2 regions of the Sinobacterium norvegicum genome follow, and region 2 is predicted to be linked to the other one. Evidence: riboswitches for the same ligand, from Rfam matches in the RefSeq annotation. Region 2 holds a riboswitch; the other holds the start of a gene.
The links. A riboswitch is a leader RNA that binds a small molecule or an ion and turns the genes downstream of it on or off. The one in region 2 is predicted to bind cobalamin.

Region 1 (4,367 bases), on a different contig from region 2:
ACAGGTTTTGCCAGATAGACATCGCTGCTGACATCATCGCCATCCACCGGCTGCGACAGACTGCCCCACTCTCCTGCCGCCTCATTGCCCGATGACGGTTGGTCTGCCGCTGAGCGGTCAGACTGCTGATCTCTGGGGTGATCAGGGCGAGTAAACGGCGGGGATGGCGGTTTAATATTCCGTCGCCTATGGTTGAGCACCAACTCAGACACCGCCGCTATATCCTCTGCTATTACCTCTGTTCGCTGCTGCCATGCGGCGTGAGCCTTGGCAGCCTGCAGACAAACGATGTCAGCACGCAAACCATCGACCGCCGCCTGCTGACATAGCTCCGCTATCGACAGCCGTAATGCCCGCTCACAGCGGACATCAACCAAGCGCTGCTGCGCCATCAACAAGCGCCGTTTGAGCGCCAACTGCTCTGCCTGGTACCGATCAATAAAGGCGGATGGATCCGCGTCAAACTGCTCACGCAGAGTCACAATATCAACTCGTTGATCGGTGGTGTAATCATTACCCAACTGCACACAGAAACCAAAACGGTCAAGTAACTGGCCACGCAATTCACCCTCATCGGGATTCATCGTCCCCAGCAACACAAAGTCCGTTGTGTGCTGATGGCTGACACCATCACGCTCGACCACATTGTGTTTCGACGCTGCCACATCAAGCAACTGATCGACCAAGGTATCAGGTAACAGATTGACCTCATCAACATAGAGAACTCCACCGTCGGCCTTGGCCAGCAGCCCCGGTTGAAAAACCACCTGCTGTTGATCCAAAACTTTTTGCAAATCCAAGCTACCGACTAACATTTCTTCACTGGCTCCCAGAGGAAGCGTCACAAAGGCAGCGTCTTCGCTCGGCAAAACATCAGCAACAGCACGTGACAATGTCGACTTAGCGGCACCTCTTGGGCCGCAGATCAGCACACCACCCACCGCTGGATTTATCGCAGCAAGAATCAACGCTTTTTTAAAAGCCGTCTGACCAACAACCGCCGTAAAAGGATAGTTAGACACAGCTATGCAGCGCTCCTGGGTGACACCGCAGCCGCCAGATAAGGGCGTACCAGACGCCTAACTGCAAAGGCTGCCGACAGTCCTAGCACCAACCAAAACAGCAAATTTGTCAGGCCACTGGCCACCACGAACTGCTCATGCAACCTTGTCAGCGCGTCAACAGCGGCAGGATCCTCATGGCTAAACATCGGCAAATCAGCATGCGGAGCACCTATGATAAAGGGAACTGCAGCAACCAGCACCGCGGCGATTTTAACGATGACTGGTGCAAAAGCAGCTATCGCCAGTGCTGCGGCGGCACAGGCAACTGCCAGCACCCACCACACTTGACGGTATTCCAACGCAGCAGCCTCAACCCCTGGAATCTCTGGCGGCAAACCGATAGCAGGCCAGATAAAAAAGGCAATAAATCCTGATAAGCCCCAAAGCACACCGGCCGCCAATGTTGGGCTGACCAGTCTATGCACACTAAGCTGAGCCATCACGGCCAGCAACACTGCGGCAAATCCTATACCGGCTAACACATTCGACAGCAGGGTATATAAACTTCGCTCCAGCCCGTCCTTAGGCCCCCAGGCCTCTGTATCATGATGATGTGCCGCCACCCCCTCAGCATGACTATGTGACGCTACAGCAGCGACAGGTTCAGCGACCTCATAGCTTTCAGCAGCAAAGATAATCGGCACCACACTCAACAATTGAACCGCCGTTAATACAACGCCTGCCAGTAGACCTACCAAGATGGCATTAAAAATTATTCCACGAAAAAACATGATTACCCTCAACCATAAAAACACTCCCCCATCAAAAAATGATGGAGATGACTATTTAATTTTTAGCAAAAACTTGAGATTAAGCGCAGGCTTAATGACAGGGAAAAGCCAAAGAGTGACGGGTATCATGAGCGGCGTTATGCGCAACATCCATTGGTGAAAAACCAACGGAAAATAGCACTAAAAAGCCAAAACAGACTGCAGTCAAGGACTGAGAAAGAGTTGAAAACGAGGTTGTACCAGCAGAATTTACTACTTGAGTAGACATAAAACTTCCTTTGCACCCACCGTGCCGTATAAGGGTTAATAGTAAACAGGCCGGTCTTCGGGCTCAGAGAGGTATTACAACAACACTTGCGCCTTCCCAGATAGTCAATTACCCAGTGGCGATGCAAGCTACTCTCTTTTACCGATGCGGGGGCAGCGATGGAATTGCACGTATGCGACCATACTTCCCGATTATCCCACTAGGGGCACCTACTTAATTGTGCAGGCAATAATACGTATCTAACCCCAGTGTTACAAGCGACAATTTAAATTTATCCGAGCGAGCGGAAGCAGGCCATAGACAGTTTGATCAACATGATCGGCAGCCGTCACAATATCGACAGCCCAGCCTAATTGCGCTAAATCAGTATTCAATGTGGATTGATAAATCTGTGAACGAAACTGCAAATAACTGCAGTGTTCATCGTCATTTAGGTAGCGATACAGCGAGGGAAGAGTAAAGCAGAAGTCAGACCCTATGCGTTTCATTTCCGGAGGAAGCGCGACTGGAACCTGACCATTAATAATTTCTTCAAAAAACTCGATCAGAGACTGATACATTTTTTGCACAAATGAGAACTAAAAATAAAAATGTTATGAGGCTTAATCAAACTCACCGACACTTTTAATTTCTCGAACAAGCGAGAAGCCAACAGAAGACAAGCCAGTAACAGCGATAGCAATTAACACAACACTCATAACAACCTCAACTTTTCATTGGTTTAGACTCATTATTACCACAAATACCGACACCAGTAATACGGTTATATACTTATCAAGAAAACAATGAGTCAGTCAAGATCGAAAGGATCAAATAAATGTATTTAAATATCTAATATTGGCTAAAATTAACTGAACAAAAGACCTACCATTTGGTGACAACGCTTTCTCCGCCCCTCGGCGTCCTCAGCCTCTACGGCTAAAAATCCAAATATTGATGTGGTCGATATTTGTACCAATTCCTCTGGAGAATACCCCTTCGGTATATCCCCTGCCTGCTGGCCCTGCAAAATACTTTGATGCAGAAAACTGAACAGCGCGTTTTCGCTCCAGTTAGCTTTAGCGGGATGGCGGATAACAAAACCAAAAACCTCTCGCCGCAATGTCTGCGGCGTCCGCTCCAACAACTCAAAAATGGCATCGATCATCTTATGGATAAGATCCAAACCGGTAGCAGAGCCAATATGTTGCTGCATCAAACTCAAGGCTCGCTGCTGGGTCCGTAACTCAAGCTCTCGCAAAAAGTCCTCTTTAGTCGGGAAGTGAGCATAAATCGTTGGCCGCGTGACACCGGCCTTCTTGGCCACCGTGTCTATCTTCATATTAGCCAGGCCAACAGCTGAGATCTCAACCATCGCCGCCTTAAAAATGACATCCTGAGTCTGCAGCCTTAGCTGCTCTCTGCGGGGCAATGCCGAATGGTTGTCACCGTCTACTGCTTTACTCATAAATCTCCACACCTACCTAGCTACTCAACCCTATGGCCAAGCATTTCACCATCAGTATACCTATAGTCAGCAGGTTACGGCAGCCCTCTATAGAACCACAAATAACTTTACATGTGTAAAGTGTAACTTTACACATGTAAACAGTTTAACTAGTCTATCAACATCGTCAATAAGCGCTAATAACAAGAGGAATATTATGCCAAGCCTAGCAAACACGACAGCAATCATTACCGGAGCCGGCCAGGGTATCGGTCGCGGCGTAGCCCGTGCCTTTGCCGCTGAGGGCGCCAACATCGTTATTGCTAACCGTAATGAGGCTAAAGGCAACGCTGTTGCCGAGGAGATCAACCAACAGTTCAGTAACACCAAGGCCATCTTTGTCGCCACCGACGTGGCCAATGAGAGCAGCGTCGCCAACCTAGTGAATGCCACTGTCTCAGCGTTTGGCGGCATCGATGTGATTGTCAACAATGCCACCCCCAGTGAGGCGATCTCTCGACTGGAGAAGATGAACAGTGCATCGATGCAGCAGAACATGGCTGTCAATTGCATGGGACCCTTTTGGCTGATGCAGAAAGCCTTCCCCTACCTTAAGAGCAGCGGCAAAGGAAGAATCATCAATATGGCCAGCCTTAATGGCATCAATGCACATCAATATACCGCCGGCTACAACAGCTCAAAAGAAGCATTACGCGCGCTCAGTCGCACAGCGGCTGTTGAATGGGGTAAGTATGGTATTACCTGCAATATTGTCTGCCCTGCAGCGATTACTGAGCCCTGGTTGAATTTCGAAAAGTATGACCCCAAAAGCGCCCAGGCGTTAATGGACACCAAGCCAATGACTCGCATGGGCGATG
Region 2 (4,367 bases):
CTCGTTAGTGGCCGACAGGTGAGTGTAGTTGGCATCGAGTGTCCACTGAGCAATCTCGGTAGAGACAACGACTTCAACACCTTTGAGCGTGGCTTCGCTGACGTTTTCAGGCTGAGAGTAGTAAGTGTTTGGGTTGTAGACCCATTCGATTAAGTCGTCGACTTCATTGTGGAAGAGGTTGACCTGCACATCGACAAGATCGAAGTGGCCGCGGATCGACAGCTCTTTGTTCTTCGATGACTCAGGCTTAATATCGGGGTTACCGACAGCGGAGCCATCATCGGGGTAGTAAAGGTCGTTAAACGATGGTGCACGGAAGGCGGTGCCATAGCTGGCGACGACGTTGATGTTGTCGCTGAGGTCAACACCGAAGTCGACTTGGCCAGTATTGTTGGTGCCGTAGGCGCTGTTGTCATCGCTGCGGCCTGACAGTGCTAAGTGGGTGCGTTCGAAGTCAATCTCATACTGACCATAGACGGCGACGTTGTCACGCTCATCCTCAGAGAAGTCGGCGGTGGAGTCAACGCTGTCTTTCTGGCCATCGATACCGGCGATCAGGCGCTGGTTGTCGGTGATGGTGAATTCATTTAACCAGTTGGCAAAGTAGCGCTGGGTATTGAATTCCGAGGGGTAGAAAGACAGCAGATTGTTGTTGTCGTCGGCGTAGGCGTCTTTTGACGTGGTTTCGTCCTTACTGGCACCGATAACAGCCTCGGTACGCCATACACTGTTGACCGTCCAATCGGCCTTAAGCGATGTGGCTGTGACCTGATAATCGGTATACGGATTAACGGCAATGCTGGGGTCAGCAGGCGACCAATCGGGGTTGCTCGGCTTGTTATTGTCGAACTCGCTCTTACCGAAAGACTGGTAAGCTGTCGCCTTTAGGCTGAAGTCTTCGCTGAAGTGGTGGCCTACAGCAGCAGAAAGAGTGGTATTGCGGAAAGCTTCATTATCGTCGTTACCGTTGTCTTTCTCTGCGGTGCTGTCAAAGCCCTCGGTCTCGTAGTGAGAGGCTGATGCCTGGTAGAAGGTGTTGTTGCTCTGACCTTGAATGCCGGCGGCGGTATTGAGGGTATTGTGTGATCCGTAACCCTGCTTGATATAGGCTTGGTTATAGTCTTGGTTGCGCAGACCTTCATTGGTGAATAATTGGATAACACCGCCAACGGCATCGGCGCCATAGAGGCTGGAGCGTGAACCGCGGACAATTTCAACACGCTCAATACTGTTGGCGTCTAAATATTGGTAGGCGGTACTGCCAGTGGTGGCTGAGCCAACACGAAGGCCATCGAGTAAAACGACAGACTGGGCTGTCGCCGAGCCGCGAATTAACAGACTGGTTTGAGCGCCGGTACCCCCACTTTGAACCATATTAACGCCGGCAGTACTGTCGAGTAGGGCGCCGAGTGAGGGTGGTTGGATACGCTCGATATCGGCCTTGCTGATCACAGTAACAGGGGCTAACACCTGGCTGACCGGTGTCTCAACGCGTGAGGCAACAATGACGGTTTCTTCGATCTTATCGTTGGTGTTTTCGGTGGCAAATACCGGGGCTGCCGCAAGAATGGCGGCGGGCAGTGCGAGTTTCTTAAACATTTTTATATCCCAATCAAGGTAGGTTCAACATCGTGTTGGATTGGGCGGGGGAAATAGCAGACAGCGTGAGTCAGACTCAGTAGTTCTCTGCGATGAGGCCCTCCGCGTCATCGTTTGCATCGCTGTTAAGGGCAGGTTCCGGGCTTGTGTTTTCACACATACCGTTGCGGGGGCAGCCTAGGAGTTCGACCAATGTCGGTACCTAATTCCCTGAGTCCGTCGCAGTATTCTCTGTCAGACGGCACCTTATACAGTGGGCGGAACTATACCTTGGGGTTGTTGGGGGGTCAACGGTTAGCGCATTAAGCTTGGTCGTTGACTGGCCATTGTCGAACCATGTTTAGCAGCGCATCACACAGGGGGGTGGCAATATTATTCTTTTCTGCCAGCCGACAAAAGTAACCGAGAATATAGTCTATTTCGGTGCGGCGTCCGGCCTGACGGTCCTGCAGCATCGAGGAGCGGTTGTTGGCGGTGGCGGTGGCCACTTCACGGGCCAGCTCCAGCGCCGAACCAACGGCGTGATAGTGGCCAGCTGCCCGTGTTACTTGATCGACTTCGGCGGCTAATTGTTGCAGCTGCAGGTAGACATCGGGCAGTGCTAACAGATCGCCGTTGCGGCATTGATGAACCGCTGTCAGTGGATTGATCAGGGTGTTGATCAACACTTTTTTTAACAACAGCGGTTCAATATGATGGCTGGTCTCAAGGCTTAACTGTTGGTTGGGTAAATCATCGAGCAGAGCCGTGAGCTGGCGGTCATTGGACAGCTGTTCGGGAAAGCGGCCAATCACCGTATTGCCGGCACCGGCATGGATAATATTGAACGGCGAGGCGACATAGGCACCGTCGGTGCTAATACCACAGTAAAGCTGGGTGCTGGGGTATTGTTCCACCACCGCCTGTTGCTGGCCCATGCCGTTTTGCAGTAGCAATATTGTGGCGTCATCGGCGAGGTTGTCGGCAATGCTGGCCAGGGCCTCGAGGGTATGCTGCGCCTTGGTGGCGACAATCAGTCGGCTGATAGGTTGGTCGATCTGTGTTGGTGTGACCAGCTCGGCGGCCAGCATCACGGTTTGCTGGTCGCGATTGAGGCTGAGCCCACCGTTGGTGTTGTATAAGTCAATCGACTTCTCATCTCTGACAACAAGTGTTGCTCGGATATTTTGTTGTTGTAAACTTGCCGCCCACAGGCAGCCGATGGCCCCGGCACCGAGAATATACCATGCCGAAGCGGCGAGATTTTGCTTTGCTGAGCGAGACCTTGGCATAATTGACTGCTTGCTGAATATGTCGGCGGCGGTGTTGGGCTTCATCGGACCGTTATACTGACTTGATTAACTGGTTGTTTTGTCCAGATAGACGTTTGCTAGTTGCCCTTAGGCGGTTATAGTAGCGACTGTGGTGATAATACGCTAGCGTCACGCTATTCACATATTTTTAAAGGGTTTGATCATGCCAAGCTTTGACACTATTTCCGAAGTTGATAAACACCAGCTGACTAACGCCGTCGATCAGGCACGCCGAGTGATTACCACCCGTTTCGATTTTAAAGGGGTCGACGCGCAATTTGACCTCGACGGTATGGTGGTTGGTGTGAGTGCCGGTGCCGAGTTTCAGGTTAGCCAAATGGTCGATATTCTGACCGGCACATTGCACAAGTGCAACATCGATCCCGGGGCAATGGATTTGGCCGATATGGTGACCACGGGGATGACGGTGCGCCAGAGTATCACCTTTAAAAATGGCCTCGACAAGGATGCATGCCGAAAGATTATGAAGGCCATTAAAGAAACCAAATTCAAGGTCAAGGCGACGATTCAAGATGAGCAGGTGCGGGTCGAGGGCAAGAAGCGTGATGACCTGCAGCAGATTATGAACCTGTTGCGCGGTGAAGACTACGGTCAGCCACTGCAATTCAAAAACTTCCGCGATTAAGCTGTTGTCGACTATCGAAAGCGATATCGAGAAGCTCAGCTGGGCACAGGCACTAAAGGTTTATAGCCAGCCCAGTGTGGTGATTATGCTGCTGCTGGGCTTCTCTGCCGGGCTGCCATTTTTGCTGGTGTTTTCAACTCTAACGGCTTGGCTGAGTGATTATCAGGTTAGCAAGGCCTTGATAGGTTTTTTTGGCTGGGTGGGGATTACCTATTCCGTCAAGTTCTTCTGGTCGCCGGTCGTCGACCGTATTCAGCTTCCAATGCTGGGGCGGATACTGGGGCAGCGTCGCAGTTGGATTCTATTTGGCCAGTTGATTGTGGTCACCGCCCTGCTGGCGATGAGCGGCGCAGACCCGTCGAGCCAGCTGACTATGATTGCCGTTTACGCAGTCATGGTTGCCTTTGGCTCATCGACACAAGATATTGCCATCGACGCCTACCGTATCGAGATACTCGAGCAGCGCTACCAAGGAGCCATGGCCGCCGCTTATGTGTTTGGTTATCGTCTGGCCCTACTGGTGGCCGGTGCGGGTTCGTTGTATATCGCCGATTGGTACAGTTGGTCTGTGGCCTATCAGGTGATGGCTGGCTGTATGTTAATTGGTGTTGTGACAGTGATGATAGCCCGTCGACCCAGCGGCGAGAAGACACCAGAGCCATTGATTGACCGTGGGAGTTCGTTGAGTAAAACAGCACAACTGAAAAACTGGCTCGACCAGTTTGTGGTGCAGCCTTTTGCCGATTTTTTCAGGCGCTATGGCCGCTTCGCCGTTACCATATTGCTATTTATTGGTATCTACCGTCTCAGCGATATTGCCATGGGCGTGA

Region 1: linked by a shared signal. The riboswitch ahead of L9P87_RS17475 (CbtB domain-containing protein) and the one ahead of L9P87_RS12475 (TonB-dependent receptor domain-containing protein) in region 2 are both predicted to bind cobalamin.

The regions. Positions count from the first base shown of each region.
Region 1 is NZ_CAKLPX010000008.1:14,586-18,952, reverse strand. Features, by position in the region: gene L9P87_RS17485 (AAA family ATPase) at 1-1,022, opposite strand, end outside; gene L9P87_RS17480 (CbtA family protein) at 1,025-1,795, opposite strand; gene L9P87_RS17475 (CbtB domain-containing protein) at 1,887-2,063, opposite strand; cobalamin riboswitch at 2,095-2,291, opposite strand; gene L9P87_RS17470 (hypothetical protein) at 2,315-2,632, opposite strand; gene L9P87_RS17465 (TetR/AcrR family transcriptional regulator) at 2,911-3,510, opposite strand; gene L9P87_RS17460 (SDR family NAD(P)-dependent oxidoreductase) at 3,707-4,367, shown strand, end outside.
Region 2 is NZ_CAKLPX010000003.1:126,567-130,933, forward strand. Features, by position in the region: gene L9P87_RS12475 (TonB-dependent receptor domain-containing protein) at 1-1,599, opposite strand, end outside; cobalamin riboswitch at 1,713-1,863, opposite strand; gene L9P87_RS12480 (ketopantoate reductase family protein) at 1,902-2,915, opposite strand; gene L9P87_RS12485 (YajQ family cyclic di-GMP-binding protein) at 3,055-3,537, shown strand; gene L9P87_RS12490 (AmpG family muropeptide MFS transporter) at 3,542-4,367, shown strand, end outside.